Regions from separate parts of the Alteromonas sp. AWJ4_197 genome, predicted to be linked through region 4. Evidence: predicted binding sites of a transcription regulator. Region 4 holds the regulator's gene; each other region holds the start of a gene.

Region 1 (8,045 bases), on a different contig from region 4:
GGTGCGGTACTAAGCGTACACGTGTATTTACCGCCGTATTTTATCAGGAAAACCCATGTCTTCAGCAGTATCTCTTAATATCGCCGTTCTTACTATCTCTGACACCCGGACAACAGACACAGACACGTCCGGTGCTTACCTCATTGAAGCAGTAGAAACAGCAGGCCATAAGCTGGCTGCGCGGGATCTGGTAAAAGATGATATTTATGCCCAGCGTGCGATTGTTTCTGCATGGATTGCCGACCCTGCTATCCATGCGATTCTGGTGACAGGTGGTACCGGCTTTACCCACAGAGATTCAACGCCTGAAGCGTTGTCGGTTTTATTTGATAAAACCGTTGACGGTTTTGGCGAGCTGTTCCGTCATCTGAGTTATCAGGAAATCGGCACCTCTACCATTCAGTCCCGTGCTATTGCCGGGTTTGCCAACCGGACTGCTATTTTCTGTTTGCCGGGCAGCACCGGTGCCTGCCGCACCGCCTGGGAAGGTATTGTACGCAGTCAGCTGGATTCTGAATACCGTCCGTGTAACTTTGTAAAACACCTTACCGGTGAACTGTAATGAGCGGGTTCAGTCATTTAAATGCCAGTGGCGAAGCCAATATGGTCGACGTGTCCGGCAAGCAGGAAACTCAGCGTGAAGCGCTGGCAGAAGGCTACCTGTATGTGTCTGATGCCGTTATGACAGCCATTTCAGAGCAAACAGTGATGAAAGGCGATGTGTATGCCGTAGCCAGAGTAGCGGGTATACAGGGCGCGAAACGTTGCGCTGATTTAATTCCGTTATGCCACCCGTTACCGCTGACCAAAGTGGACATCGGCTTTACCGCTGAGCCTGAACAAAACCGCATTCACACGACCTGCTTTTGCAAAGTCAGCGGCAAAACCGGCGTGGAAATGGAAGCACTTACCGGTGTGAATATCGCCTTACTGACATTGTTCGACATGTGCAAAGCGCTGGATCCGGCCATGCGCATAGAAGGCGTCAGAGTGTTACAAAAGCGGGGCGGTAAAACCGGTGACTGGGAGGCAGAGCAAAAGACATGATTACCATAAAAACCTTTGCGCAGATCCGTGAAATCAGTGGCGACAGTGACCTATCTCTTCCCCTGCCGGAAAACTGCACTACCGTTGCCGGTCTGAAAGCGCATCTTGCAACCCGGTCATCCGCCTGGGAGCAGGCCTTGTCTGCCGGGGTGCTCTGCGCGGTTAATCAGTCGCTGGGTGATGAAACCAGTGCGATTAACGATGGTGACGAGGTGGCGTTTTTCCCGCCGGTGACAGGAGGCTGAATGTTTGCTGAAGTAACCACAGCCTTACTGGATGAAGCGGCTTATGTTGAAAAGCTCCGTCAATCATCGCACAATGCTGGTGCAATAGTAACGTTCACCGGTCTGGTCCGTGACTATAACGCTGACGGTGCAATTGAAGGTATCAGTCTGGAGCAGTACCCGGGGATGACCGCGAGTGCCATGCAACAGTTGTTGCAGCAGGCCTCATCCAGGTTTGCATTGCTCAGTGCCGGTATTGTACACCGCGTCGGTTACATCGGAAATTACGAGCCGGTGGTGTGGGTAGGCTGCAGCGCCAGCCACCGTAAGACCGCCTTCGACGGCGCAGAATTCGTTATGGATATGCTGAAAAAGTCGGTGCCGCTTTGGAAGAAAGAACATGCTGACGGAAGAACAGCATGGGTTGCCGCAAAGGCATCAGATGAAGAAGCCGCCATGAAGTGGCTCAGGAATGAAGGTTTATCAGACAATTTATGAAGAACAGGATGTGTCGGGCGTATAAAGTCTGTCTGTGTGTCATGCTACTTCTGGCAGGTAAAGGATTTGCCGCAGAGCAGGTAGTAAATATTGCCGTTGCCGCCAATTTTGCCGGGCCGGTTAAACATTTCGCCAGTGCCTTTGAAGAAAAAACCGGTATCCGTCCGGTTATAACCGTCGGTTCAAGTGGCACTTTATTTGCGCAAATCGGCCACGGTGCCCCCTTTGACGTATTTCTTTCTGCTGATGCAGCCAGACCAGAAGCGCTGGTGGCCGAAGGCAAAGCAGATAAGCAAAATCTGCGCAGTTACGCCAGAGGGCGTCTGGCACTGGTAACCAGACAGTCAGCGCCGTCAGGGCTGGAAGAATTTCTGACAAGACAGTTCAACAAACCTGTTGCCATTGCCAATCCCAAACTCGCGCCTTATGGTCTGGCGGCTGAACAGGTGTTTTCCACGCTGCCTGAAAATACCGCACTTCCTTTTAAACTGGTACGTGGGAAAAGTATTTTACAAGCGTGGCAGTACTTTACTGCAGGTAATGTGGACGATGCGTTTGTGGCATGGTCACTGGTGAAAAATTCGAAAGCAAATTACTGGTTAATCCCTGCCTCCATGCACGATCCCATCGTACAAAAAATGGTGATTGTTAAACATAACCAGCACCCTTATGCCGCACGGCGGTTTATGCAATACATGATGTCACCGGCGGTGCAGAACGCGCTGGCAGACTGGGGATATCAGCCGCTAAAAGCGCGGCAAAAGAAAAACAAGGATAAAGCCGGTGAACGGTGACATGGATGCTATCTGGCTCACTCTGGAACTGGCACTGATCACCAGTCTGGTGCTGATGCTGATTGCCACGCCGTTGGCATGGAAGTTATCCCGCTGGCAGCATAAAGCAAAGAATCTGGTTCTTGCTGTGGTGGCGCTGCCACTGGTGTTGCCGCCCACTGTGCTGGGTTTTTATCTGCTGGTGGTGTTTTCCCCGGATGCACTTGCAGGGCAATTATGGCAGGCCGTAACCGGTCAGCAGCTGGCCTTTTCTTTTTCCGGACTGGTGCTGGGGTCGGTGATTTATTCACTGCCCTTTGCCGTACAGCCTCTTTATGCCAGTTTTATTCAGCTGGACAGTCGTTATATCGATGTAGCCCGCACCATGGGAATGTCCAAATGGTCACGTTTCCGTCGCATCATTATGCCTATCTGTAAACCCGCCTTTATCGTTGCACTTGGATTAAGTTTCGCCCACACCATCGGTGAATTTGGTGTGGTGCTGATGATAGGCGGCAATATTCCGGGTGAAACTCAGGTACTGTCTATTGCGTTGTTTGAGCATGTGGAGGCACTTGAATACGGTCAGGCTCATGCGCTTGCTCTTGGCTTGCTGGTCTTTTCCTTCCTGCTGATGGCGCTGCTTTACCGCTATAACCGAAACGGAGTGTCGTCATGGAAGTCGTAGTGCAGGCAGCATGGGAAAATCTGCAACTCAATGCCAGTATTCAGTTACCGGCAACGGCACAATTTATTGGCCTGAGCGGACCATCCGGCGCCGGTAAATCAACATTACTGCGTTGCCTGGCCGGACTTACCGGTTCTGCAAAAGTCACCGGGCAGTGGGAAAATAGTCGCATTGCCAGGGTCCGCACAGGGCTCGTGTTTCAGGACAGTCTGTTATTCCCCCATTTATCAGTGGGGCAGAATTTACTGCTGGCGGCAGATTTTGCAAAACAGCAGACCTATCACTTTGACGAGGTGGTTCTGGGGTGTAAATGTAATCACCTGATGACACGTATGCCCGATACACTCTCGGGAGGCGAAGCGCAGCGGGTAGCCATTGCCAGAGCCATTTTAAATTCACCGCAAATCCTGTTACTGGATGAACCGGTGAGCGCGCTGGATAATACGTTAAAACACGATGTGCTTAAGTATTTAACAAAGCTGGCCCGCAGCGGTCTGAAAATGCTGATGGTGTCCCACGACCTCCGTGAACTGGCTTTGTACAGTGAATACATGGCATGGATGGAGCAGGGCAGTATTGTCCATCAGGGCGCATCAAATGATGTGCTGGCACAGTTAACTCCGTCTATGCCAAATTTCGAACAGCAGTTCAGTGTGCTTAAAGGCGCACTAAAAGCACATCTGCCTGAGCAAGCTTGTTATGCCATAGAATGCGAAGGGCATACGCTCTATGCACGCCATCCTGTGGTCAGTAAGGAACAGGCCATGCTGACCATCGACGCCAGGGATGTCAGTATCGACCGGCAGGAAGCCAATGCCTCTTCCATTGTCAACGCCTTGCCCTGTGTCATTGAGTCCGTGTCTGAAAGCCGGGCCGGGCAGGTGATGATAAATCTGATGTGTGGCCGCAGCAGATTGTTTGCGCTGATCAGCCAGTTGTCCCAGGAACGGTTACAGTTCCGTGAAGGAGAAACTGTTACCGCCAGGTTTAAACTCAGATAACTCTGGAATACCGGTGCTGAATTGCGGCGCTGCCTTTAAGGTAAGCGTCGAAGGTCATACAGATGATGCGGATAAACAGTCTTGCTGACGGAAATACCTCGATACCCGTTCCGGTTACCTGTAATAAACCATCTTCTTCAAATTCTCTCAGTGCCGCAAGTTCCGGCTTAAAATGATGGCGGAACTGAATACCGAAAAGCGCCTCTGTTGCAGAAAAATCCACGGAAAGATTGCACATTAATTGTTGGATAACGTAGCGTCTGAGCAGATCTGAGGGCGACAGAAACACCCCTTTTTCTGCAATTTCTTCATTGCTATCAAGTTTGCCGTAATAGTCATTCAGGGTTTTCGGGTTTTGCAGATAAGCATTGCCTGCGGCACTGATAGAGGAAACACCCAGCCCCAGTAAATCCAGGTCCCCCCGAGTGGTGTAGCCCTGAAAATTCCGGTGCAATTTTTTATTACGTTGCGCTTCAGCCAGTTCGTCAGATGGCAGGGCGAAATGGTCCATGCCAATCATTTCATAACCTGCCTGTGTAAGGCTGGTGATGGCTTGTTTCATGAGCCCTGTTTTTACCTGGGCAGAGGGCAGCCACTCATCTTTTATTTTGCGCTGGGCAGCAAACCGCTCAGGCAGATGGGCGTAGCTGAACATGGAAATCCGCTCCGGCGTCATCGCCTTTACCGCTGCCAGTGTAGAAGCAAAGGTATCTGCTGTCTGGTGAGGCAGGCCGTAAATCAGATCCAGATTAACAGATTTAAATCCGGCGGAACGGGCGCAATCTACCAGCGTGGCGATATGGGATGTGCTCTGAACCCGGTTTATCGCTTCCTGCACACGGTAATCCGTATCCTGTACACCAATACTCAGGCGGTTATAGCCTAAAGAGGACAGGTGTCGCAAATAAGCAGGCGTGGTACGGCGGGGATCGATTTCAATACTCATTTCTGCATCGCTGACCACATCAAAAGCCGATGTAAGCATGCCTGCCAGGCGTGTTTGTTGCTGCTCTGTGAGGAACCCCGGCGTGCCGCCTCCTAAGTGTATTTGCTCCGCTTTACGGTGCCGGAAAGCAGGCGCGCGCCGTTGAATTTCTTTTTCCAGATAATCCAGATAACGATCTGCTTTTTCCTGATGTCTGGTCACAATTTTATTGCAGCCGCAGTAATAACAGAGGCTGTGGCAGAATGGAATATGTACATACAGTGAAACGCCGCTGGCCTGAGTGACACTCAGTGCTTTTTCCAGAGGCGCTGGTTCAGATAACCCGGAAAACGTTAACGCGGTTGGGTAAGAGGTATAGCGCGGCCCGTTAATATTGTATTTCTTCAGGCGTGCGGGATCGAATAATTCGTTTGCTGACATGGTTATTCCGGCTTGAGTAGAATGCACGGAAAGTATAATCAGCAAACAAAGAGGTGTTGTTGATCTACTTCAAGTTTTCGCCAGCCAGTTTTGTATAACGCAACCGGCCGGCGTTTACTCTTCGAAATGACAATCAGAACTCGCGGGTAACAGTCACACCCCAGGAGAGCGGCTGGCCGGGATAAGCCATAAGCTTGCCGGCCTGAACAGGTACATCGAAACCGTTTCTGGCGATGTACTCTTTATTTGTCAGGTTCCTGCCCCATAACGTGATGCGTGTATCCCACTGCGGGACTGACAGTTCAACCCGTGCGTTCACCAGGGCATAACTGCTGCTGTGTTTATACGGATCGTTAGTATCATCAAGGAACAAGTCTCCCGTATATTGATAATCTGCAGCCATGACAACCGGATACCCGCCTGCCATTAATGTGTGTTGCAACGTCAGGCTGGCAGAGGTTTCCGGTTCAAACCCCAGGCGATCACCGGTTCTGGAGCAGTAGGGTGTATCTGCAAAAGGCCGGCCGGGATCATCCGTCCCGGTATGCCAGGGATAAGCAACCTGGCAGGTGCCTTTTTCAAAATCGTCAAAACCGGTAAGGGTACGGGCAAGGGTCAGGCCGGCACGGGTATCGGAAACAGGAAACCAGACAATTTCAAGTTCATACCCTTTGGTATGTAAGTCGCCGGCATTTTGTAAATTAAAACCAAGACCGGTAAAAGTCGAGGCCTGAAAATCTTTGATTTGGGTATAATGCAGTGCACCGTTAATACGCAGGTTTTGCCCCGGAAATTGCTTTTTCACACCCAGTTCGTAAGCGGTGGCTTTTTCAGCGTTAAATTGGGGGCTTAACCCTTCTGCAATGCGATCTGTATTCATGCCTCCCGATTTAAACCCTGTGCTGGTACTGGCATACAAGAGGCTATTGTTATCTGGTTGCCAGCTTAGTTTCAGCGTCCCTGTAAGTTGTCCGTCGTTACGTTTTTCCTCCAGATCACTGCGGGGAAGTACCGATGCTGTACCGAGAAAATAATAGCCCCAGCCCGCCTGACTAAAAGGAAGCAGCGCACTGAGTTGCGTGTAATCAGGGGGATTGCCGGTTGCCAGGCTCTGAGCAAAAGAGCCAAGGGCGACAGCGGCACTCAGCGGATCAGGAATGTTTTCAGTACCTGTTGGTAATCCGTCAATGCCCGGGCCCTGTTCATCAAAGCGGGCGGTCAATGTTTTATCCTCGCGGGTGTATCGTAATCCGGCGGTGAGGGTAAATTCTTCAGCAAATTGCCAGTCAGTCTGGCTGAATACGGCCAGGCTGTCCTGCTGCTGATAAGCATTGTGGGCAAACTGAGTCTGGCCGGGCGTGGCTGATGCAACAGCGGGGACAAGGCCGGATGTTGCTGCACTCAGGGCATTTATGCCGTCAGTCAGGGGGTGTAAATCAGCCGCAGACGCTGCGAAAAATGCCGGAAATGCGTCACCGGTAGTGATAGCAAAATCCAGGTCAAGGTTCTGGCTGAAATACCACAATCCGGCGATGGTAGTGACATGCTCACCGGACCAGGTTGCCCGCAACTCCTGGGAAAACGCCTGTTGTCGGGCGTTATTGGTAGTGGAAAGCAAGTCTGCATCAGTAAAATCTGTATCTGTCTGGTCGAAGCTGTCAAAGCCACGCCAGGCTGTGATGGAGGTGAGCAATAATGCGGGGGATGTTTGCCAGTTTATTTCTGCAGAAAGTCCTTTGTCCTGCATGCGGGATTCGGGCAGGGAACTGAGTGCCGTGGTATAGCGGTAAAACTCATCACCGGTAAATAAGGTGGCATTGAACGGTGGCATCATCAGCAAGGTGTCTGTTCCGTATTTCCCTTCGACACCGTTTGCTTGCCGGTTATCCTGCAACGTTAATGCGCCGCAACAATGTTCATTGAGTTCTGCGTAATCGGCAATTATCCGCACTGATACGTCGTCTGACGGCGTATACAGGGTTTGCATGCGCACACCGGAACGGTTCCTGTCATTAATTGAGTTTACACCATATCCTTTGTCGTCTATCCACCCATCCCTGCGCGTACTGAAGCCTGATACTCTGGCAGCCAGTTTGTTATCAATTACATTGATTGACGTCGCTCCGCTTAGCCGGATCAAATCATCATTGCCGGCGGTTACTGTAATAAAACCATTGCCGGTTTCAAAATCAGGTTGTCGCGTTCTGAAAACCACTGCACCAGCCGGTGTATTTTTACCGAAAAGTGAGCCCTGAGGGCCGCGAAGAATTTCTACAGTATCAATATCGACTAAATCATTGATCACCGCATTCTGACGAGACCGGTAGACGCCATCTACATAAAGACCGGTAGAAGACTCAAAACCGTAATTCTGCGACGAGGTACCAATTCCCCGTATGGAAAAACTGGCGTTGGCCGCACTTTGACTTTGAGAGGCAGAAAAAGCGG
Region 2 (8,045 bases), on a different contig from region 4:
CTGGCTCGAATTATTGCCCGTAGACGCTAAACAGAAACAGTATTTTCTTGCTCAACGCGATTGCCATAAGTTACTGGATTACTTAAAGGCACTTGTGCAGTAAATCACCGTGTAAACTTTACATGGTTGGGGCATGAAACCATTACAATTCTGTAATCTGCTTGAAACACCCGTCTGTAGCAACTATTAACTTGATAGGATATGGACAAATACTTATGTTAGTTGGAATCCCAGTGGAACAAAGTAACAGTGTAATTAAGCCGAAAGATTGTGCGGCAGAAATGTCAGACTATATTGTTAAAGTTGCCGAACAGCGCTGCAAAGCATCGTTTGCAAGGGTGTTTGGATATTTTGCTCCGCGTTTACGTTCTTATGCGTTAAAGCAGATGGGTAATGAAGCTTTAGCCATGGAAATGGTCCAGGATACCATGTCCAACGTATGGCAAAAGGCACATCTGTTTAATGCAGAGAAGGGAAGTCCTTCAACCTGGATTTTTACGATTGCCCGTAACATCCGTTTTGACATGTTACGGAAATTACAGAACAGAAAAGAAGATGTGTGTTCTGACGACTTGTGGCCGGTTCTTTGTGAGCAGACACCAGACGTGAATGAACAGTCGCTGGACGAACAGATTACCCTTGAACAAATCGGGTATATGTTTGAAGAGTTACCGAAGAAACAAAAATCTGTTATTGAAGCCATCTATATTGATGGTAAATCTCAACAGGAAGTTGCAGATGAACTGCATATTCCGTTGGGTACTGTTAAATCCCGTACCCGACTTGCACTGCAACGCCTGAAAGGCATGCTACAGGATCATGATTAATCACCATCCGGAACAAAACCAGCTTTCACAATTTGTTCAAGGTAGTTTATCCCCCGCCGAGTCATTCATTGTCTCGGCGCATTGCGATCTGTGTCTCAGATGTAGAAAAATAGTGTCAGAAGAAACTTCACGGTTCGCTGCAGAGGTATTTGATTTTTCATCACTGTCTCAAGACGAGCAACTGGAAAGTTACAGCGCCATGCTTGCTGACATTACCCAACTCCCTGCTAAGGCAAAGCCGGCAACAAAGGCCGCCTCTGTAAGCTCTATCACTGCGAAACGCGGACGTGGAGAGAAAACCATTGAACTGGATGGTCAGACTTTCGAACTCCCGCCGACGTTACAGCGTGTTATCCACAAAACGGGTTCATGGTCAGGGCTTGTTGGTAAATTGTGGCAGGCTCCGGTCGATCTCGGATATACCGGTGTCGCCAACTTTATTTACATGGGGCGGGGAGGCAGTGTACCAGAGCATACACACCGCGGTGTCGAGTATACGCTGGTACTTGACGGTGAATTTCATGACGGCAAGCACCATTACCGTACCGGAGACTTTGTGGTGATGGATGGCAAGGATACCCATGCGCCTTATTCGGATCACATCAGTGGCTGTCTGGTATTTACCTTACTGGATGAACCGCTGCATTTCACATCAGGTATCGCCAGACTGTTGAATCCGTTTAGTCATCTTTTCTTTAGATAAGCCTTCCTCGCGGCTCTGTGAGCATGCTTAAGACACAAAAAAAGCGCCGTAGCGCTTTTTCGTTTATCATCTGATTAACTGATGAAATCACTGTCCGGAAAATTCAGACGCAGTGTTTTCATAGCATTTTCTTTCAGCTCAGTCAGACCTAACTGGTCATAGCTTGATACCATGATTTCCAGCGCTTCCTGCACCTGATCTGTATTGGAGTAGTTTTCCAGTACGTAGCGTCCGCGATTTGCCGCCGCGACAAAAGCTTCCCGGCGCATATAGAATCGGGCGATGGCAATTTCATACTTCGCCAGCCTTTCTTTGATAAACACCATGCGCTTTTTAGCATCAGCAGCATATTTACTGTCAGGGTATTGCTGGATCAGACGTCTGAAATCTGTGAAAGCTTCCCGCGATTTACTGGGATCACGGTCTGAGCGGTCAATCTGCATCAATTGCTGAAACATGTTTGCGTCGGCTTCCATGTTGGTCAGTCCGCGCATGTAGAACGCATAATCCACGTCAGAGTGGTTCGGGTTCAAACGGATGAAGCGGTCAATGGTCGCCAGCGTTTCATCAATTTTACCTGACTTGTAGTAGCTGTAGATCAGGTCAAGTTGAACCTGATTAGACAACGGACCAAACGGGTAGCGTGAATCCAGTTCACTGAGTGCGGTAGACGCAGCACCGAAATTTCCGTTCTGCATATTACGTTTGGCATTATCATACATTTGCTGGGAACCCATGTTCGCCAGCGCCGCGCGTTGTTCTGAATCGTCAGACGAGCTGCAGCCCGTTACGCTAATCATGACACCAACAACAAGGGGCATCACTAATCGAATTGATTTCATATCTGTTGTCTATTCCTGCTTAACCGACTGATACGTTTAACTGCATTTTCATTATAGCGGCATTCTAGCGCACTCAAACACGCAAACTCCACATAAAAACCGGAAACTTTCCGTTTAACTAACGTAAAGATTGGTATAATGCGCTTTTTTGTAACAGCGAAAGAGTTATATGACCCAGCCTGTAAACACCGTCAAGCTTGAGGCAAACACCGGGCCACACCATTTTGGTCAGAGGTTAGATCAGGTTTTGGCTGATTTGTTCCCTGAATATTCCCGTTCAAAGTTAAAAAATTGGATTCTGGAAGGGAATGTCACTGTGGATGGCGATGTTTTGACCACTCCCCGGCAAAAAATGCTGGGTGATGAATATGTACAGGTCACGGCTGAAATGGAAGTGCAGACCGCCAGCCTGCCACAGAAAATCGACCTGAACATTGTCTACGAAGATGATTCGATCTTAATTCTTAATAAGCCTGCTGATCTGGTGGTTCACCCCGGGGCAGGTAATCAGGACGGCACTTTGCTGAATGCCTTGTTGGCGCATGTGCCTGGTATCGATGTTGTTCCCCGTGCGGGCATTGTGCATCGTTTGGATAAAGATACCACCGGATTAATGGTGGTGGCGAAGACCGTACCGGCGCAAACGCATTTGGTTAATCAACTTCAGGACCGGGTGATGAGCAGGGAGTATGAAGCACTGGCATACGGCACTATGGTTGCCGGTGGTATCGTCGATGCGCCTATCGGCCGTCATGCAACTAAGCGTACACTCATGGCCGTTCGCGAAACCGGTAAGCCGGCAGTTACTCACTATCGGGTTATCGAAAAGTTCCGCGCACATACGCACCTGCGCCTGAAACTGGAAACTGGCCGTACACACCAGATCCGCGTGCACATGGCACACCTCAAGCACCCGCTGGTGGGTGATACTGCCTATGGCGGCAGAACCCGTTTGCCAAAAGGCGCTACGGAGGAGTGTGTTGAGGCATTACGTGCTTTCCCCCGCCAGGCCTTGCATGCTGCGCAATTGTCTCTGTTCCACCCTGAAACCGATGAATGGATGACCTGGCAGGCGCCGCTTCCTGATGACATGGTTCAGCTGATTGCCACTGTGCGTGAAGACACCAAAATCAAAGGTATGGATGACGTATAAGTGATACCCCTGATCCAACCGGCATGGCCTGTTCCGGACAATGTGTTTGCTTATACCAGTTGCCGCAACGGCGGACTCAGCAGCGGGAACTACGCCAGTTTAAACACCGGTGCCCACGTGGGTGACGATCTGCAATTAGTGGCCGGTAACCGTGCGTTATTGCCCGGCCATGCCTCCATTGTCTGGTTGGATCAGGTGCATGGAGAACACTGCGTTACTTTCGGTGCAGACGTGACCGGCCCTTTACCGGCGTCGCCTTTACAGGCCGATGCTTGTATCAGCAGGACCCCGGCACGCACCTGTGCCATTATGACAGCAGACTGCGTGCCGGTTCTTCTGTGTAATCTTGCCGGTACGGAAGTGGCTGCAATTCACGCAGGCTGGCAGGGACTGGAAAAGGAGATTATCGGACACACCGTCAGCGCGATGAAATCATCTGCGGATAATCTAATGGCCTGGATCGGACCGGCTATCAGTCAACCTTGCTATGAAGTTCCCCGTTCTCTGGCCGGGCGTTTTGCCCGTTACCCTGAAGCGATTGGGAAAATAGACGGCAGCGATAAATGTTTGCTTGATTTGCCACTGATTGCACTTAAACAATTGAACGATGCCGGCATAAAAAACGTGACGCAATCGGGTCTCTGTACCTATTCCGATCCCCGCCAATTTTATTCACACCGTCGGGCAACGCATGAAGGCAGGGGGCAAACCGGCCGCATCGTGTCTGTCATAGGTTTGCGTTAAGCCTTTTCAATCAGTCACCCGGTATCATTTGTTTTGTGAGCCGGGCAGATCCCAACATTGATGTTAATCAACAAATTAACCTGGTCTTGAGTTATTTTTTAATCAGATAACTTGAATCACAGCAGATTAATACCCATAAAATTAGCAACGTTATTGCAGGGGATTTTTCATGCGATTAGATAGATTTACCAGTAAATTTCAATTAGCGATTTCCGACGCACAGTCTCTGGCACTGGGTCGGGATCATCAGTTTATTGAGCCCGTGCACCTGATGACAGCCATGCTGAATCAACAGGGCGGCTCTGTACGTCCGTTACTCGATCAAGCCCACGTAAATGTGAATGCATTACGCTCTTCTCTGGCTGAAGCGATCGAGCGGCTTCCACGGGTTGACGGCATCGGTGGCGATGTACAGTTAAGCAAGGACAGCGGAATTTTGCTGAACCTGTGCGACAAGATTGCCCAGCAGCGCAAAGATGAATACATCACATCTGAAATTTTTGTGCTGGCAGCGCTTCAGGACAAAGGCAAATTAGGTGATTTGCTGAAAAGCCTGAATGTGACAAAGGATCAAATCGAAACGGCCATTGATAAAATGCGTGGCGGTCAGAAAGTCACAGATCCTAACGCTGAAGATGTGCGTCAGGCGCTGGAAAAATACACCACTGATCTCACCGAACGGGCAGAACAGGGCAAGCTGGACCCGGTGATAGGCCGTGATGATGAAATCCGCCGCACCGTGCAGGTATTGCAACGCCGGACTAAGAATAACCCGGTGTTAATTGGTGAACCCGGTGTAGGTAAAACCGCCATTGTTGAAGGACTTGCCCAGCGTATTATTAATGGTGAAGTACCGGAAGGGCTGAAGGATAAGCGGGTACTGTCCCTCGACATGGGCGCGTTAGTGGCCGGTGCGAAGTACCGTGGTGAATTTGAAGAACGGCTGAAAGCGGTACTCAATGAACTGGCCAAAGAAGAAGGCCGTGTCATTCTGTTCATTGATGAGCTTCATACCATGGTCGGCGCCGGGAAAGGCGACGGCGCGATGGATGCCGGTAATATGCTTAAGCCAGCGCTCGCTCGCGGTGAACTGCATTGTGTGGGCGCAACCACGCTGGACGAATACCGTCAGTATATCGAGAAAGACGCTGCTCTTGAACGTCGCTTCCAGAAAGTGCTGGTGGATGAGCCGAGTGTGGAAGATACCATCGCCATTTTACGTGGTTTGAAAGAACGTTATGAGCTTCACCACTCGGTAGATATCACCGACCCGGCCATTGTCGCGGCGGCTACATTGTCACACCGTTATATCAGTGACCGTCAGTTGCCTGATAAAGCTATCGATCTTATTGATGAAGCGGCTTCCAGCATTCGTCTGCAAATTGATTCCAAGCCTGAAGATATGGATAGGCTTGAGCGCCGCATCATCCAGTTAAAACTGGAAGAGCAGGCACTGGCAAAAGAAACAGACGATGCCAGCCACAAGCGCCTGGAAATGATCGAGCTGGAGCGTGAACAGGCTGAAAACAAATTGTCCGGTCTGGATAAAATATGGCGCGAAGAAAAGGATGCGATGCAGGGCACGCAAACCATCAAGTCTGAACTGGAGCAGGCGAAACTCGATTTGGAAATCGCCCGCCGGGCGTCAGATCTGAATCGTATGTCAGAGCTGCAGTACGGTCGTATTCCTGAGCTGGAAATGAAGCTGGAAAAAGCGGCGGAGAACGAAACAAAAGAAACCTTCTTATTGAAAAACAAGGTTACCGACGCTGAAATTGCAGATGTGCTGTCCCGCTGGACAGGTATTCCCGTATCCAAAATGCTTGAGGGTGAACGGGAAAAACTACTCAGAATGGAAGATGTACTTCATAAGCGGGTAGTGGGGCAGGCGGAAGCGGTAAATGCTGTGTCCAACGCTATCAGACGCTCACGGGCTGGCCTGGCAGATCCAAACCGACCCATTGGTTCGTTCCTGTTTTTGGGGCCTACCGGGGTAGGGAAAACCGAACTGTCGAAGGCACTGGCCGGTTTCCTGTTTGACACGGAAGATGCACTGGTACGTATCGACATGTCTGAGTTCATGGAGAAGCATTCGGTATCCCGTTTAGTGGGGGCGCCTCCGGGCTATGTTGGCTACGAAGAAGGGGGTTATCTCACTGAAGCTGTGCGGCGTAAACCGTATTCCGTGATCCTGCTGGATGAAGTCGAAAAGGCCCATCCTGATGTGTTTAATATTTTGTTGCAGGTGTTAGACGATGGTCGTCTGACAGACGGGCAGGGGCGTACGGTAGATTTCAAAAATACCGTTGTGATCATGACATCAAACCTGGGTTCTGACGTGATTCAGGACACCCACGACGACAGTCAGTACGATGAAATGAAGCAACGTGTGATGGGCGTGGTCGGACAGCACTTCAGGCCCGAGTTTATTAACCGTGTGGATGATCTGGTGGTATTCCATCCGCTGGGTAAAGAGCAAATTAAATCCATTGCTAAAATACAGCTGGCATCATTACGTCAGCGTTTATCTGAAAAAGGTTACAAACTGGAGTTGTCCGGTGCGGCCATGGATAAGCTGGCGGACGCAGGTTTTGATCCGGTGTTCGGTGCCCGTCCACTGAAGCGGGCTATTCAGACACAAATCGAAAACCCGCTGGCACAGCAGCTGTTATCCGGTGTGTTGTTACCTGAATCAACAATTCGTATTGATGTGAAGGACGATCACCTTATCGTGATGTAAGCCATTCCGTCTCTGGTTTGGAAATAAGATGTCCGGAAAAATGAAAGACCCCTCTGCCTGGCAGAGGGGTCTTTTTTATTCATTAATGATCTGAGTTCATTGAGTCACTGAAGACTTTTGTTGTTTGCGTCTCCAGAATGCCAGTGAGCCACCCATCAGGAACAGCGCCAGAGTACCGGGTTCAGGTACATCGGTTTGTGGCATTTCTTTTTTGGAAAAACCGATAGAAGCCAGTTTAAAGGCATCGTCATACAAGGTTCCGCCAATATCTCCGAACACCAGATTATACGCTCCAATCAGCCAGTATTGGGAATAGGTTGTATCCATATCCACCATCGCCAGATTGGTGTCTTCGCAATTAAGTACGTCATACGAACCCACTGCCAGCGCCTCTCCGGCTATATCTGCCCAGGTGTTTGCACCGGATGTCAGCATAGAGGTGTCGTTCAGAGCTGCTACAGATACCTGTGTATCACCGCTGTTCCAGAGCCAGCTGAACGTTGCTCCGGTTACATTAACCTCTTCATCAAAGGAGATAAGGTAAAAATCGTAATCGGTTTCAATTATGTGATAACCGCTGGCATACCAGTCCAGATTAATATTGTCTGCGGCATGCTGGGGGACACCATATTCGCCACTGCGGGTGTCACTGGTAAACGGCGTGTTAGTCACATCTTTATTGATGATACCGTAACCCTCGCCATAATTAATCAGGCTGGCTGTTTCTACAATGTCGTCGCTCAGGTAGTGCTTGCCGTTGGACTGGTTGTAGGTGTAATCGTAATTACGGGAAGAAAAGCCCCGGCCTCCCGTATCCGAATACGCTGTTGTACTGATTGTCACGCCATCGACAACGGCGCTGCTGATACCATCGTTGGCAATCATGTAACGCAAATCTTCAGCAAAGTAGTCACTGGCTGAGCAGCCGGTGTGACTATCGCCACACTTACTGCTCCAACTGGTAGCCTGTGCAGGTACGATGAATATCCCTGACGCAACCAGTGTGGTGACACTCATAATTTTATTAAACTTCATA
Region 3 (8,045 bases), on a different contig from region 4:
AGGCTGCAGGCGCCTGACCGGTTTGCGGAGCAGAAGCCGGGGATTCAGCGGTACCGGCGGTGGCTACAGCAGGCTCGCTGTCCTGATGACCGGCTGCCGGCGCATTCATAGCGGCTTCTGCGGCTTGCAGGTCGTCAAGCAAGGCCGGATTAGCCTGTAATGTTGCGATAGCGTCCAGGGTAACAACCACTGTTTGCTTGAGGGCGGGGAGGGAAGCCGGCACCGTTTCCTGCGCTTTAAGCTCGTTTTCTGCTTCTTTACAGGTCAGGTGAAGCTGGTTAATCCCCAGATTACTCGATACCCCTTTGATGGTATGAATATACACTCTGGCTTCCTGCCAGTCACAGTTATCGAGTAAAGTTTGAAGTTTATCTGAGGCGTGCTGGTATTCGTCGGCAAACTTTTGCAAAAGTCGCAGAAACAGCGTTTTATTCCCACTTAACTGAGAAAGGCCAAATTCGAGATTGATTATCTTTTCGGCAGAATCCATACAGTCTCTCCAGGTGTTTACACCAGTGTATTTCATTAATAAATAAATTGATACAAAGGGGTTAAGGAGACCTGGGCTTTCTGAGCCAAATTCTGGTAGTCTCAGTAACAATCTGTATTCTGTTCCGGCACAACGGGGCAGACCTGTTTAAGACGGATTGTCTTAGCAGTGACGAACTTACAATGAAAAAAGGAAGCCTGATGGCGTTATCTCTGGCCACAAAAGTTTTAGTGTGTGCGAGCGTTGCAGTGTCATTAAGCGGATGTCAGTCTCAGAAGCCTGCTGAGCAGACAACCGTTGCGGTGCAGGAGCAGCAAGTCCATATCCCTTACGAAAAATATACGCTGGATAACGGTCTTACCGTTATTTTGCATGAGGACCATTCCGATCCACTGGTACACGTGGATGTGACGTATCACGTAGGCAGTGCGCGGGAAGATGCCGGTAAGTCCGGCTTTGCCCACTTCTTCGAACACATGATGTTCCAGGGCTCAGAGCATGTTGCTGATGAAGAACACTTCAGGATCATCACTGAAGCCGGCGGTACTCTTAACGGGACCACCAATACAGACCGGACCAACTACTTTGAAAGTGTACCGGCTAATCAGCTTGAAAAAGTACTGTGGCTTGAAGCCGACCGCATGGGCTTTTTGCTGCCGGCGGTAAATCAGACGAAGTTTGAGAACCAGCGCGATACCGTGAAAAATGAGCGGGCGCAGCGGGTGGATAATCAACCCTACGGATTGCGGTCTGAGAAAAATGGTGAAGCCCTGTATCCGGCAGGCCATCCTTATTCCTGGTCTACCATCGGCTATGTGGAAGATCTAGACCGTGTTGATGTCAACGATCTGAAAGCCTTCTTTAAACGCTGGTATGGCCCTAACAATGCCGTGCTGACCATTGGTGGCGACATAGATGTTGCGCAGACCAGAGCGTGGGTGGAAAAATATTTTGGCCCGGTGCCCCGTGGTCCTGAGGTGGCAGATCCTGAACCTCAGCCGGTAACCCTGACGGAAGACCGGTACGTGACGGTAGAAGACAAAGTGCATCTGCCTTTACTGCAAATTACGTTTCCAACGGTTTACGCCAGACACCCTGATGAAGCGCCCCTTGATGTACTCGCTGACATTCTCGGCGGCGGTAAAACATCGCTGTTCTATAAAAACCTGGTGAAAGAAGGCGTCGCGGTTCAGGCGGGTGTTTCTCACCCCTGTCGTGAACTGGCCTGCGAGTTTCAGTTACTGGCACTGGCGAACCCGCAGAAGGTAGAAAAGCTTGCTACGCTGAACACGCTGGTTGATGAAACACTGACAGAGTTTGAAAGCCGCGGCGTTAATGAAGATGATCTTCAGCGCACCAAAGGCGGGATTGAAGCATCAACCATTTTCGGTCTGCAAAGTGTATCGGGTAAAGTCAGTGCCCTGTCCGGCGGAGAAACCTTTTACGGCCAACCTGACCTGGTTCAGGCTGATCTTGACCGTTACCGTAACGTGACAGCAGAAGATGTTATGCGGGTTTACCGTCAGTATATTAAAGGCAAGCATGCTGTGACCGTGTCTGTGGTACCCAAAGGACATCCGGAAATGGCGGCTGCCCCGCAAAACTTCACGCTTCCGCCCCGTAGTATTCCCGGACCTGATGAGTCTGCCGGTGACGTGATGACGGCGGAAATTAAAGATTCGTTTGACCGGACAGTGGTACCGGAAGCGGGTCCTGCGCCGACGGTGCATGTGCCTGAGTTCTGGAAAACCAAGCTTGCGCCGGGTATCGATATGCTCGGTGTAACCAGCGCAGAAACGCCAACGGTGACACTGACGCTGAATCTGGAAGGCGGCATGCTGCTCGACCCGCAGGATAAGGCCGGTCTGGCTTATCTCACAGCTGCGATGATGAATGAATCAACGGAAAATTATTCCAACGAAGCGTTATCAAATGAACTGGCGAAACTGGGCAGCTCGGTGAGCTTCAGTGCGTCCGGCCGTTACACCCAGGTATCAGTATCGTCGCTGACAAAGAATCTGGATGAAACCATGGCACTGGTGCAGGAAAAGCTGTTTCATCCTGCATTCAATGAAGACGATTTCAACCGGCTGAAAGCCCGCATGGCGCAGAGTCTGCAGCAAAGTATGCGTAATCCGGATTACCTGGCAAACCGTGCAAAAGAAAAAGTACTGTACGGAGAAGAAAACCGGGTAAGTCTGCCGGCCTCCGGTACCCTTGAAACACTGGCTAATATCGAACTGGCTGACATTAAAGACTTCTACAGCAAGTACTACACGCCGTCCCATGCCACCATTGTGGCAGTCAGTGATTTAACGCAGATCCAGATGGCTTCTGCTTTATCATTCCTGTCAACGTGGCAGCCTGCGGACTACACCATTCCTGTGTTCAGCGATTTTCCTGAGTATGATAAAACACAGATCTTCGTTGTAGATAATCCTCAGGCCGTACAGTCGGTGGTATATCTGGTGAAACGGGCGCTGACCTTCGATGCAACCGGCGATTACTTTTTAGCACGATTGATGAATTTCCCGCTGGGCGGAGCATTTAACAGCCGCATTAATCTAAATTTGCGGGAAGATAAGGGATATACCTACGGTGCGTCCACGTCTTTCATTGGCGGTAAAACCTTGGGCTGGTTTGAAGCCCATGCAAATGTGACAGCGGCGAATACCGCTGACTCCATCAAAGAAATGATGAAAGAAATTAAGCTGTACAGAGAGCAGGGCATGACGGAAGAAGAACTCCGCTTCATGCAGAACGCCTTTACGCTCAGTGATGCGCTGGAATACGAAACGCCGAACAGCAAGGTAGCATTTCTGCGTCAACTGCTGGCCTACGATCTGGCAGATGATTACCGTGAAACCCAGACCAGCCTTATCAGGAATATGACAACGGACAGGTTGAATGCTGTGGCGCAGCGGGAATTGAATTTGGACGAGATGCAAATTATTGTGGTAGGCGATGCTGAGACACTGGCGCCACAGCTTGCTACACTGGATTTGCCCGTTGTCCCGCTGTCACTGAATTAATTTTTATTGAAATTTGAGGGTTACGCCCCACATCGTGGTGCTGACCCTCCTCTATGGATGAATACATTGACCTCATCAGAGCCAACTTTCTCCCGTCGCCTTGCGGCGATGAACGCGACTGCGTTTTCAAGTGCACTAAAAGACATTAAACATGGCGTCGAACGTGAAGGCCTCCGTATACAGTCCAATGGCCGGCTGGCGGAAACAGCCCATCCTCAGGCTCTGGGTTCGGCACTGACCCACGAGTGTATCACTACCGACTTTTCTGAAGCCTTGCTGGAATTTATTACACCGCCGGTGGCAGACAGTCAGGTAACAGAAACCCAGCTAAGGGATATACACAAATTCGCCAGCGAAAATATGAACGGCGAAATGTTGTGGCCCATGAGCATGCCGTGTTTCATTGACGATGAAAATAAAATTCAGCTGGCTTATTACGGTGAATCTAACGTTGCACAAATGAAGCGCGTGTACCGTATGGGACTTAAAAATCGCTATGGCAGTATGATGCAGGCGATTTCCGGTGTGCATTTTAACTTTTCATTGCCGGATACATTCTGGCAGGCGTGGGCAGAACTCAACGGTGTAGAATATTCTCAGGATCAGGTTTCTGCTGATTATTTCTCGCTGATCCGTAATTACCGTCGTTTCTGCTGGTTATTGCCGTATCTGTACGGGGCATCGCCGGCGCTGTGTCAGTCCTTCCTGAAAGGGAAGCCGACGACGCTGAATTTTGAAAAAGTGGGTAAAGGTACGGTTTATCTACCTTATGCGACCTCTTTGCGTATGAGCGATCTGGGTTACACCAACTCAGAGCAGTCAGCTTTACAAATTTGCTATAACCACATCGATACCTATGTGGAAAAGCTTCGTAGTGCCATGTACACGCCGTCTTCACGGTTCGGCCAGTTTGCCGCCGGTGAGGGCGGGCATTTTCAGCAGTTATCTAAGAATATTCTGCAGATTGAAAATGAACTGTATTCTCCCATTCGTCCCAAGCAGCCCACGCGTTCCATGGAAAAACCTACCGATGCCCTTGTGCGCCGCGGTGTTAACTATGTGGAAGTGCGGGTACTGGATGTGAATCCTTTCTCGCCTGTGGGCATTGACAAAGGCCAGATGGATTTCCTCGATGTCTTCATGCTTTCTTGCCTGCTGACAGACAGCCCTGAAATGACGGCAGAGGAGCTCACCGTTTGCAGGGAGAATATGGATAAAGTGGTTCTGGAAGGACGTAATCCTGACCTGATGCTGGAAAACAAAGACGGCAGTGTTGCCTTCCGCGAATGGTGTGAAGGGCTGTTTGCTGTATTTGAGCAAACGGCAAAAGTGCTTGATAACGCCAACGGAACATCGGCTTACAGCGATGCTGTCAAAGCTGAGTGGCAAAAAGTACTTAATGCTGATGAAACGCCATCCGGTAAAATTCTGGCAACGTTGCTTGAAAATGATATGGATAATGGCGTACTGGGGCTTAATCTGGCTAAGCAGTACGCGGAAGCCTTTAAAGGCTATGAATATCTGCACTATGATTTGAAAGCATTTGAAAAAATGGCCGCTGATTCACTGGCTGCGCAGCACGCTGTTGAGGCGACGGATGAAGTACCTTTTGCAGATTTTATTGCCGGTTATTTCGCAGAACCGATGGCTACACGGGACAGCTGAAGCCTGAATTGACCTTGCCGGGGATAAAAAAATGCCTGGCAAGGGGGCCAGGCATAAGAATGTTCCAGGGAAACACACACATTTATTACCAGAACACTTATTAAGACAGCGGGCAGTGAGAAAGTTCAACAATTCACAACGATTTTTTGCAGGTGCCGGAATTGTACTGCTTTTAAGTGGTATCACCGGTTGTGCCACGTCGCCTCCTCAGGACACCAGTAACATTTGCGAAATCTTTTACGAAAAAGAAGACTGGTATGATGCGGCCGCTGATGCCCGCGATAAATGGGGCGTGCCAATCCATGTTCCTATGGCAATCATGTATCAGGAAAGCTCATTCCGGCATGATGCACTGCCACCAAAAGATTATGTATTTTTTGGTCTTATTCCATGGGGGCGGGTCAGTTCCGCTTACGGATATTCTCAGGCGAAAACGGTTACCTGGTCTGACTATGTCAACGAAACCGGCAACAGCTGGGCGGACCGGGATGATTTTGATGATGCCATGGATTTCATGGGCTGGTTTATTTCCAAGTCATATAAAATTAATGGTGTATCAAAGTGGGACGGCTATGCCCAGTACCTGAATTACCATGAAGGGTGGGGCGGGTATAAACGCCGTACCTACAACAGTAAGCCCTGGCTGAAAAAGGTGGCCGGAACGGTTAAAGCGCGCTCATTGCGTTATGCTACCCAGTTAAAAACCTGCGAAGAAGACTTGCAGAAAAGCTGGTTTTGGAAACTGTTCACATAATGATGATGTGACTGCGTAAGGGGCTGGCATTCTTGATGTGAAAGTACCGGACGCGGCAGTGTTTTCAATACGAAGGACTCAATACGAAGGTTACCGGGAGAGAAAAGAAGTAGGCAGGCGCACCACACACCTGCCTACAATCGACGCTAAGCCAAGACCGTTAATCACCCAACGTCGAACAGGCAGGATTAATATAGTGTAAATGATAATGATTTGCAATAGCGTTTTGTGAATTAATTTCTATTTTTCTTAAAAGCCCCTTTTTGACCTGCTTGATCTGCATCAAGGGCCTCTTCTGCATCGACTGTTCCCATTGATTCAGATCACAGATTTACCTGCCCTGGCCATGCACACTAACACTGTAAAAAGTTATCTATGTTAGGGAGTAATCAGATGTGGCTAACCATGCTTAAAGACCCTGTAGTATGGGGTTCACTTCTTGGAATTTTCATCGTTGTTTTGATGATGTGTTATTACACGTGGCTGTTTATGCACAACAGCGCGGGACCGGATAAATAGTTTGTTATTGTTTACTGAGGCCCGGATCAAGGGTTTCGATAAGCACCAGTAACGCGCCTTGCCCGCCATACTCCAGGGGAGCCTGGTGAAACGCTTTGACATGGGGGTGTTGAACCAGGTAGTGAGGCAAGGCGTTTTTTAGTACGCCGGAACCGATGCCATGCACAATGGCAACACAGTCAATAAGCTCCTTGCGCGCGGTGTAAATGAGTGCGGATAATTCCAGCTTTACGTTTTCGCGGTTCAAACCGTGTAAATCCAGTACCAGCTCAGGATAAAAATCCCCCCGCCGTAATCGCTTCAAACTGTGTGTCGGTTCATTTTCGCGGCAATACCGCATAGGGCCCAGATGGGGCAGGCTGGCCTGATAGACATCTGAAAAGGCAAAACTGGCATCCAGCAGCTTTTGCTGACGGCTGTCCGGGCGGGTGGCGGAATGCAGGCGCTTCGCCGGCACATGACGGCGTTTATGCACAATTTTGTCCTGTGACAGCGGCTTTATACCACTTACCGCTTCCCGGAATAATGACATGTCATTGTCGTCGTCTTCCGGTTTCCACTGATCAGCCAACCATTTTCTCCTGTCTGTTTTAACCTGTGTTCATCTGCACGTCTGTTATCGCGCAATTTGTGTTGGGTGTCATTGCGAGTTTCGGTATGATACCAGCTTTATTTCTGGCGATGTACCACACTCCATGACCGATAAGATTTATTTAGACGAAGCCATCCGTGAACTGCACACCATGCTGGACATGGTGAGATGGTCTGTGAGCCGTTTTAACGATGCACACCTGTACTACGGGCATGGCACTGATAACAGCTGGGATGAAGCTGTTTGCCTGGTAATGCATGCTCTGCATTTGCCACAGGATATTACATCGCAAACCGGTGACGGCTTATTTTCAGCCCGTCTTACCACTTCAGAAAAAGAGAAAGTTGCAGATTTAGTCTTAAAGCGGGTACAAACACGCATGCCGTTGCCGTATATTACCCGTGAGGCATGGTTCTGCGACATGCCTTTTTACGTTGACGAAAGAGTGTTGATCCCCCGTTCACCGTTTGCCGAATTGATCAAAGACCGCTTTTCCGCTTATCTGTCATCTGAGCCGGCCAGTATTCTGGACATGTGCACAGGTGGGGGTTGTATTGCTATTGCGCTGGCCCATACATTTCCTGAAGCTCAGGTGGATGCTGTGGATATTTCCCACGACGCCCTGGAAGTGGCAGATTTCAATATTCAGGAACATCAGTTGGGCGACCGTGTTTTCCCCATTCATTCAGACTTATTTACCAGTCTGGAAGGGCAGCGGTACGACTTAATCGTGTCGAACCCGCCTTATGTCGATGAAGAAGACATGAATGATTTGCCGGACGAATATCAGCATGAGCCTGAATTAGCCCTTGCGGCAGGAGAAGATGGTCTGGATCTGGTTGAGCAGATGCTGAAGCAGGCACCGGTGTATTTAAAAGAAAATGGCTGGATGCTGGTGGAAGTTGGCAACAGTCAGGTGCATATGGCTGAACGTTTTGCCGGGTTAAACGTGGAATGGGTAGCACTTCAACACGGCGGACACGGTATTTTTGC
Region 4 (8,045 bases):
ATAAAACCGGAACGCTGACCGAAGGAAAGTTTGCTCAGATAAACAGCTGGTTTGCTGAGCCGGCACGGGAAAATGAAATCCGTGCTTTGATGGGAGCAATAGAGTCCCGTTCAGAACATCCGGTTGCCGCTGCCTTTGTTTCTGATAACAATCAGGGATTAATTCTGAGCCAAGTTGACGTTGTGGCCGGAATGGGCATCAGCGCGCAATGCAATGGCCGCAGTTATAAAGCCGGTTCGGCTTCTTTCACCGGTGTTGATGCCGGCCTGTCGCCCTTTCCCGCTAACGTGTTTCTTACCGAAAACGGTGTGCCCGTTGCCGCCTTTCGTGTAGCAGATAAAATTAAAGCGGATGCCGCAGACAGCCTGAGCAAATTGGCGCAACTGGAGCGGATAATTCTGAGTGGCGATATTCAGCAAAATGTTGACGACATTGCAGCGAATTTACCTGTAGACAAAGCCACAGGCGGGAACAGCCCTGAAGATAAATTAAATGCCGTGACAGCCCTTCAGCGGCAGGGCCGTCATGTCATGATGCTGGGGGATGGTATTAACGACGCGCCGGTGATGGCAGCGGCTGATGTTGGCATTGCAGTGGGTAATGCCACGGATATCGCAAAAAGTGCCGCGGATGTGATTTTATTAAATGATAAGCTGGCTGTACTCGGACACCTTACTCTGATGGCCAGAAGAGTAAAAGCGACAGTCAGGCAGAATATGGGATGGGCCGTAGGCTACAATCTGGTTATCCTGCCGTTTGCAGTGTCCGGCATCCTGACGCCGTGGATGGCGGTGATTGGTATGAGTCTGAGTAGTATTCTGGTAGTAACAAATTCGACGAGACTGTTAAAGTAACGCTATGAGTATAATTTACGTCCTTATTCCCCTTGCTGTGATCATTGTGGCCATTGCCATCGGCGTATTTTTTTGGGCAGTAAAATCTAACCAGTTTGAAGACCTGGATCGCCAGGGCTACAGTATTCTTTTCGATGATGATTTATCTCCTGAAGAAAAAAAACTGGCCGAAGAACGAAAAAAACTCAATGAGTGATCTGTCGTTTTTTTCTGCCTTGCTGGTCGGGCTGGGCGGAGGCGTTCATTGTGTGGGAATGTGCGGCGGCGTATCGCTGGCACTGTCTGCCGCCACGCCGGCAGGCTCATCGCCTTTACCCTATGCGCTTAGCTACAACTTTGGTCGTATATTCAGTTACATACTTGCCGGCGCTGTGACCGGCGGCATCGGGCAGATAGCGAAAGAAGCTGTACCCGTGACCGGCCCCGTACTCGCCGTCATCAGTGGCATTATGCTGATTGCCATGGCCTGCTATCTGGGTAACTGGTGGCGTGGCCTGACCGCTGTTGAAGCCCTCGGCAGTAAACTCTGGCAAAGAATTCAGCCGTTGTCGAAACGGTTTTTACCTTTCAGGTCTCCTACCAGCGCCTTTCCCTATGGTATGATTTGGGGATGGTTGCCCTGTGGACTGGTTTATTCCACCCTGACATGGGCACTGGCTTCAGGGACGGCAATATCCGGTGCTGTAATCATGGCCGGTTTTGGTTTAGGAACGCTACCGGCGTTGCTGGCTGTCCGGGCTGGTGCAGACTGGCTTTCCTCAGGTTTCAGACAACCCGTAGTTCGTCAAATCATTGCTTTGAGTTTGCTGTTGTACGCATTATTGCTGTTGTGGCGGGCTTTAAGTACTATACATTAGAATTATCGCAAACAGCGGAAAGTGAGCATGCAAAAACGTTCGGATTTTTCTATACACTGCCAGAATTGCAGTTTCAGTCATTTGTGTCTGCCCGTGGCCCTCAATAAAACTGAGATTGAGTCACTGGATGACATCATTGAACGCAAAAAGCCTTTGCATAAACACGACACCCTGGTAGAAGCCGGCGATAAATTTACCTCTCTGTACGCTGTGCGGGCAGGTTCATTTAAGTCTTTTGTCACCGATAAAGAAGGTGAAGAGCAAATTATCAGTTTCCACTTCCCGGGCGATATTATCGGTTTTGACGGTTTACGTGACGACACTCACCAGAGTTACACTCAGGCGCTGGAAACTGCCATGGTGTGTGAGCTGCCCTATTCCACCCTTGAAAAAATGTCTGAGCAATTCCCGAAATTGCGCCATCAGATCATGCGTTTTATGAGTGCTGAAATTAAGCAGGATCATGAAATGATGATGCTGCTGAATAAACGGACGGCAGAAGAACGTCTGATTTATTTTATCGCCCATCTGTCCGGTCGCTTCGAAGAACGGGGTTTTTCTCACCGTCAGTTCAATCTGAGTATGACCCGCAACGAAATCGGTAATTATCTCGGATTAACGGTAGAAACGATCAGCCGCTTGCTGACCCGCTTCCAGAAAGAAGGCATTATCAAAGTAGACGGGAAGCTCATTACTGTTCTGGATTTTACGGCTATGGATAAAAAGCTGCACTCTATGGACATTCCTACTCTTTGCGTGGATTAATATCCCGTTGAAATATTGATCTGAAACAAGGTCTCTCCTGCTGTAAGTCTTATACTAAAGATGAAGGCAGTATTTATTGTCTGCATCAATAAGGAGAGACGCCATGATCACCTGCAAACGTATTCTCGCCGTCGTTCAGGCCGACAACCCTGAACAACCTGCCCTTTCAAGAGCCATCGAAATTGCCCGTAAAACCGGTGCAGAAGTACACGCACTGCTTGTTGTATACGACTTTTCTTATGACATGACAACAATGCTCACCCGCAGTGAGCGTGAAGCCATGCGTGATGCGGTAACCAAAGACCGCATTGCCTGGGCAGAAAAAAATCTGACCCGCTACGATGATTATGATGTAAAGGTTGCTGTTGAGTGGAGTGATAAACGTTACGAAGCCATTACCCGCTACACCATTAACCGTCAGGTTGACCTGGTCGTTAAAGCTACCCGCAAACACGATGATTTTGCATCAGTGCTCTTTACACCAACAGACTGGCACTTACTAAGAAAATGTCCGGCTCCGGTTTTACTTGTCAAAGCTCATGCCTGGCCTGAACACGGTAATATTGTTGCGGCAGTCAATGTGGGTACAGAAGACAAAGAACATGCACAACTGAATGACAAGTTGACCGGTATCGCAAAGGATTATGCAGAGTTACTGAGCGGTCAGGTACATCTGGTTAATGCCTATCCTTCTGCCCCACTGAATATCGCCATTGAGATCCCCGATTTCAATCCTGAGACGTATCATAACGCTGTGCGCAATCATCATGTTCAGGAAATGGAAAACCACAGCGCTAAATTTGGGATCGGCGTAGCAAATTGCCATGTTGTTGAGGGATTACCTGATATAGCTATTCCGAAAGTGACTGAACAGCTGGATGCAGAACTCGTCGTCATCGGTACCGTGGGACGTACAGGCATATCAGCCGCCTTTTTGGGCAATACTGCAGAGCATGTTATTGATAACCTGAATTGCGATGTGCTGGCGGTTAAACCTGACGGGTTTACGTCTCCGGTTAAGTAAATGCGCGATAACGGAATGCTGCTTGTGTAGCAGCATTCCGTCTGCTTTTGTATAATGGTACTTTTATTTTTCCAGCCAATTCTGAAGTGCCATGAATCAAGTAACATCTACGCCATCTGAGAACGCCAGTCACAGTGCGCAAAGTAAACAAAAATACAACTTTAACAAGTTGCAGAAAAGACTGCGCAGACATGTTGGCAAAGCCATCGAAGACTTCAATATGATTGAAGACGGCGACAAGGTCATGGTGTGCTTATCCGGCGGAAAAGACAGCTATACCTTGCTGGATATCCTGCTATTTTTACGCAAAATTGCACCGGTCAATTTCGATATCGTCGCGGTTAACCTCGACCAGAAGCAGCCCGGCTTTCCGGAGCATGTGTTACCTGAATACCTGAATTCTCTGGGTATTGACTACAAAATTGTAGAAGAAGATACCTATTCCATTGTTAAAGATAAAATCCCTGAAGGGAAAACCACCTGTTCACTGTGTTCAAGATTAAGACGCGGGATCCTGTACCGTACTGCAAAAGAACTCGGCGCAACCAAAATAGCCCTCGGTCATCATCGTGATGATATGTTGGAAACATTGTTTCTGAACATGTTCCATGGCGGAAAGCTAAAAGCCATGCCCCCCAAACTGGTAAGTGATAATGGTGAACACATTGTTATTCGCCCGCTGGCTTATTGCAGTGAGAAAGACATTCAGAAATACGCTGACGCCACTGAGTTCCCGATCATCCCCTGTAATCTTTGCGGTTCTCAGGAGAATCTGCAAAGACAAAATATTAAAATGATGCTGCAGGACTGGAATAAGCGTTTTCCGGGTCGCATTGAGTCTATGTTCCGTGCAATTCAGAACGTTGCCCCATCACACCTCGCTGATGGCAATTTGTATGATTTTAAAGGGATCAAGGCCACAGGCGCACCGGTAGAAGACGGTGATACAGCCTTCGACAAGCCGGATTTTACCAGTGCGGTCAGTGATGATGCACAATCCCCTGTTCAAATTGTTAATCTGACGGAATAAACCATGAAAATCGGACTCGCACTCGGTGCCGGCGCTGCAAGGGGCTGGACACATATTGGCATCATTGAAGCACTTGAACGGCTGGGCGTTAAGATAGATGTGGTTGCGGGTTGCTCGATAGGTGCTTATGTGGGTGCAGCCTATGCAAGTGGTAAGCTTGAGCACCTCAAAGAGTGGGCTTGCTCGTTAACAGAATGGCAAATCCTGTCTTTAATGGGTGTTGGCATCCGCAAAGGTGGCATTGCCAGCGGACAAAAAGTGTTTACCAAACTGGCGGAAGAATTTTGCGCCCCGTCTTTTGAAGAGATGAATAAACCCTTTGCTGTGGTTGCCACGGATTTATACTCCGGCCGCGAAGTCATGTTCAACCAAGGGCCCGTTGATAATTGTATTCAGGCATCCTGCGCAATTCCTGCCTTGTTCAGTCCGGTTGAATATAATGGCCGGTGGCTGGTGGATGGTGCTGTCGTCAATCCTGTACCTGTAAACCTTTGCCGTCAACTGGGCGCAGATTTTGTGATTGCGGTGAATCTCAACGCTGATTTCAAGCCTCAGCGCCTGGAAAGACCAGCCGCAGAACATGAAAAAATCCAGAAAAAAACCGATGACTTTTTCTCTAAAGGTTCAAATATTGTCAGGCAGTGGTTTTCACCGGAATCCAGGTCAGATAAACCGGAACCGCCGGGGATCCTGAGTGTCATGAGCAGTTCTCTTGAAATACTGCAAGCCCGCGTGACCCGCTCCAGACTGGCCGGAGATCCGCCTGACGTACTGATAGAGCCTCATCTTTCAGATGTAGGACTGATGGAGTTTCACCGTGCTGGTGAATTATGTCTGGAAGGGGAAAAAACAGTAAACCGGCTGGCGGAAGAAATTAAATATCAGTTAGTCATTGAAGATAATATCGAAGAAAATACGACAATCGGCACCGCTTCATAGGAAGCGGTTCCTTTACATTTTCTGCTTACCGGCTCAGCGCACGGCTTTTGCCGTTATCCTCATCGGCACATCCGGCAAAGTCAGGCCTTTACTTTGTTCTATCCAGTCAGCAGGTAACGTCACGATGCCCATATTGATAGAAGGCGCATCTTTAAGAGGCATACTGATGTTATCATCGGCAAACTGTATATTCAGCCCGTCGACAGTAGGCATCATGAATGACAAAAAACTGCCCATAGCATTGAAGAATGATTTGTATTGTTCGAGCAGAAATACCAGTTCTTCTTTCGTGTAGGTTTTGGAAAGATAAGCCGGCTTCGTCTCGAGCTGAACGGACATATCACACAAGTTCGCCGCTTCCGCCAAATCAATTTCAACCACTGCTTCTGCCATTTTAAGTATCTTATCATCAGGCACGGTGAAGCGGTTTTCCGGCGAAACAGTAAGTGGCATCACCTGTTTTTCTGTGATGATTTTCGCATCGTTAATACCACACAGATACCCTTCCCCTACACGCACAAAACCAAATGCAAATTGCAGAGCTTGCGTATCTTCACCATCGAGCTTTTTAACATGGCTATAGAAACGGCTGTACTCAACCTGAATGGTTTCAGCCGACGCCTGATACATGTTCAGACAAAGAAAGCTTGCTGCCAGTAAAGCCTTTTTCACTACATATAATCCTTGTTATAACGGATCATCGCCTGTAATTCCTCAACATAAGCGACCCCGCGTTCCGAGTAATTCATCAGTCCTTCAGCCAGCGCAACGCCGGTAACAGGAAGCTGATTGCTGCGCAGTGTATTTCGAATATCGCGCAGTTCCTTGTAGGCATAGTGGCGGTTGATGTTTCGCATATAGGTATAAGTGGCTTTCGACAGGTTCGGGAACCTGGCCACTTCATGATCGAGTCCGTCACTTCGCCGTGACGGGACAAAACCGCATCCTTTTCTGAAACACCATAGTCCGAAGAAGTTATATCCTTCAGTAGCAAAGCGGCTGGTTCCCCATGCAGATTCATTTGCTGCCTGAGCAAGAACCAGTGATACCGGTAAAATATCTACACGGCGCATCAGTACCTGAAGTTGTTCTGTTAAATCTGCGCCTTCGTCCACTTTGTACTCATTGACCAGCCACGCTATGCGGTTGGTGTCGTCTTCACTTAACGTTTCACCCAACGATAACTGTCGCTGCAATGTTTGAATATAATGACGCAGAGACAGAAGATATTCGTTTTGTTTCTCGACTTCAGGCTTGAGATACGAGAAGAAAGCTTCCTTTTTCTCCTGCACATTTTCAATCTCTTTGAAGTCCGGTACCGGCTTTCTTGCCTGTTCTGTCACCGGAATATCCAGAATATCCGGCTCCCTTGAGGACATGATCCAGGCATTGATAACAATTACCAGTAATACGGCAACTGTGATCAGTACAATTTTCATCGTTTCTCTTTTATGCATCGAACGTCGACTCCTGTCCCGCTGATTCGTTAACCTGATGATTTTCCGCAGTATCAAACAGTGTGGTATACAGCATACCAGTCACCACAAAATATAGCGGCATAATCACTAAAAAGGCTAACCCGAATGTAAAAATACTTAACAGGAACAGTACGAGAAAAATAACAAAAAGAACAATAAACGATAGTATAAATTGATTCACTGCTTTGCAGGATGTGATGATGGCCTGCAATACCCCCAGCTTCTTATCTGCAATCAGAGGTAAGGTAAAGGTGGTGGCTACGAAGAGGTATAAACCGGGCAGGATGAGCACAGTCAGCCCTATTTGTACCAGAATTGTAACCAGCAGTTGTGCCAGAGCCAGCGGTAAAACCCAGGACAAATAACGAAATACATCACTGGTTTTAATTCTGTTACCCCTGGCGATATTAACTCCCATCAGTGACAACCCGGCTGACAACGGCGCAACAATCAGGATCATCGCGATATCAAGAATACCCTGTTGTTCAGCGGGCATTGCAGTAAGTTGCTCTATGGGATAAATACCGGAGATCACCATGGCAAACGCAAACACGACCAGTATGATAAGCGCGCACGCCTGAAAAATCGGCCAGAAGTTACTTTTCAGCAGGTTTACTGATGTGGAGGCCAGTTTTCTGAAATCAAATAACCCTTTGCCGTTCAACAGGTTAAAACGGTCATTGTACAAGGCTTTTTTGTTGTCAGGTTGCATATCAGGCACTCAGATACTTCTTTAATTCAATAAGTTGTGGCGATTATACCCCAATGGGCCAGATTGCCTACTACGCTAAGACTAACTTCACAGCCAGCCCGATGAGTAAAACGCCCATGGCCCGGTCGAGCCAGTAGCCTTTTGACCGGATAGCACCTGCAACACGACTGGTGCTGAGCAAATAGGAAAGCAGACAAAACCACGCCCCCGTCGCGAACGACAGATAAAGCCCGTACATTAACCGGATATCTGAAGGCGTTTGTGAGTCAATGATGACAGTGAACAGTGACAGGAAAAATAAAGTGGCCTTAGGGTTAAGGCCATTGGTAAGAAATCCCTGAATGAACGCTTTTTTAGCACTGATAGCCGGCTGTTTAGCGGCGATT

What was found. Region 4 encodes FNR, which switches genes on or off when oxygen is low (the NO sensors DNR and NnrR bind a similar motif). Its sites were predicted from a motif close to TTGATCTAGATCAA; they were not measured.
Region 1: the regulator FNR is predicted to act here: its motif matches at 5,657-5,670, upstream of hemN (oxygen-independent coproporphyrinogen III oxidase).
Region 2: the regulator FNR is predicted to act here: its motif matches at 4,327-4,340, upstream of clpB (ATP-dependent chaperone ClpB).
Region 3: the regulator FNR is predicted to act here: its motif matches at 6,214-6,227, upstream of ACXAGC_RS12985 (DUF3149 domain-containing protein).

The regions. Positions count from the first base shown of each region.
Region 1 covers NZ_JBSWWW010000007.1:186,607-194,651, forward strand. Annotated here, with positions in the region: gene moaB (molybdenum cofactor biosynthesis protein B) at 56-562, shown strand; gene moaC (cyclic pyranopterin monophosphate synthase MoaC) at 562-1,047, shown strand; gene moaD (molybdopterin converting factor subunit 1) at 1,044-1,292, shown strand; gene ACXAGC_RS16765 (molybdenum cofactor biosynthesis protein MoaE) at 1,293-1,769, shown strand; gene modA (molybdate ABC transporter substrate-binding protein) at 1,811-2,563, shown strand; gene modB (molybdate ABC transporter permease subunit) at 2,565-3,230, shown strand; gene ACXAGC_RS16780 (ATP-binding cassette domain-containing protein) at 3,218-4,231, shown strand; gene hemN (oxygen-independent coproporphyrinogen III oxidase) at 4,224-5,597, opposite strand; gene ACXAGC_RS16790 (TonB-dependent receptor) at 5,731-8,045, opposite strand, start outside.
Region 2 covers NZ_JBSWWW010000002.1:5,685-13,729, reverse strand. Annotated here, with positions in the region: gene ACXAGC_RS03445 (LON peptidase substrate-binding domain-containing protein) at 1-103, shown strand, start outside; gene ACXAGC_RS03440 (sigma-70 family RNA polymerase sigma factor) at 216-827, shown strand; gene ACXAGC_RS03435 (ChrR family anti-sigma-E factor) at 820-1,530, shown strand; gene ACXAGC_RS03430 (outer membrane protein assembly factor BamD) at 1,605-2,372, opposite strand; gene rluD (23S rRNA pseudouridine(1911/1915/1917) synthase RluD) at 2,542-3,525, shown strand; gene pgeF (peptidoglycan editing factor PgeF) at 3,526-4,269, shown strand; gene clpB (ATP-dependent chaperone ClpB) at 4,439-7,009, shown strand; gene xdp1 (exosortase-dependent surface protein XDP1) at 7,106-8,044, opposite strand.
Region 3 covers NZ_JBSWWW010000005.1:284,970-293,014, forward strand. Annotated here, with positions in the region: gene ACXAGC_RS12965 (Hpt domain-containing protein) at 1-490, opposite strand, end outside; gene ACXAGC_RS12970 (M16 family metallopeptidase) at 691-3,522, shown strand; gene gshA (glutamate--cysteine ligase) at 3,589-5,187, shown strand; gene ACXAGC_RS12980 (transglycosylase SLT domain-containing protein) at 5,348-5,941, shown strand; gene ACXAGC_RS12985 (DUF3149 domain-containing protein) at 6,347-6,460, shown strand; gene smrB (endonuclease SmrB) at 6,465-7,031, opposite strand; gene prmB (50S ribosomal protein L3 N(5)-glutamine methyltransferase) at 7,156-8,045, shown strand, end outside.
Region 4 covers NZ_JBSWWW010000004.1:102,806-110,850, forward strand. Annotated here, with positions in the region: gene ACXAGC_RS09655 (heavy metal translocating P-type ATPase) at 1-854, shown strand, start outside; gene ccoS (cbb3-type cytochrome oxidase assembly protein CcoS) at 859-1,050, shown strand; gene ACXAGC_RS09665 (sulfite exporter TauE/SafE family protein) at 1,043-1,711, shown strand; gene fnr (fumarate/nitrate reduction transcriptional regulator Fnr) at 1,733-2,476, shown strand; gene uspE (universal stress protein UspE) at 2,580-3,500, shown strand; gene ttcA (tRNA 2-thiocytidine(32) synthetase TtcA) at 3,592-4,530, shown strand; gene rssA (patatin-like phospholipase RssA) at 4,534-5,469, shown strand; gene ACXAGC_RS09690 (DUF2987 domain-containing protein) at 5,503-6,141, opposite strand; gene ACXAGC_RS09695 (glucosaminidase domain-containing protein) at 6,141-6,926, opposite strand; gene ACXAGC_RS09700 (hypothetical protein) at 6,919-7,668, opposite strand; gene ACXAGC_RS09705 (LysE family translocator) at 7,730-8,045, opposite strand, start outside.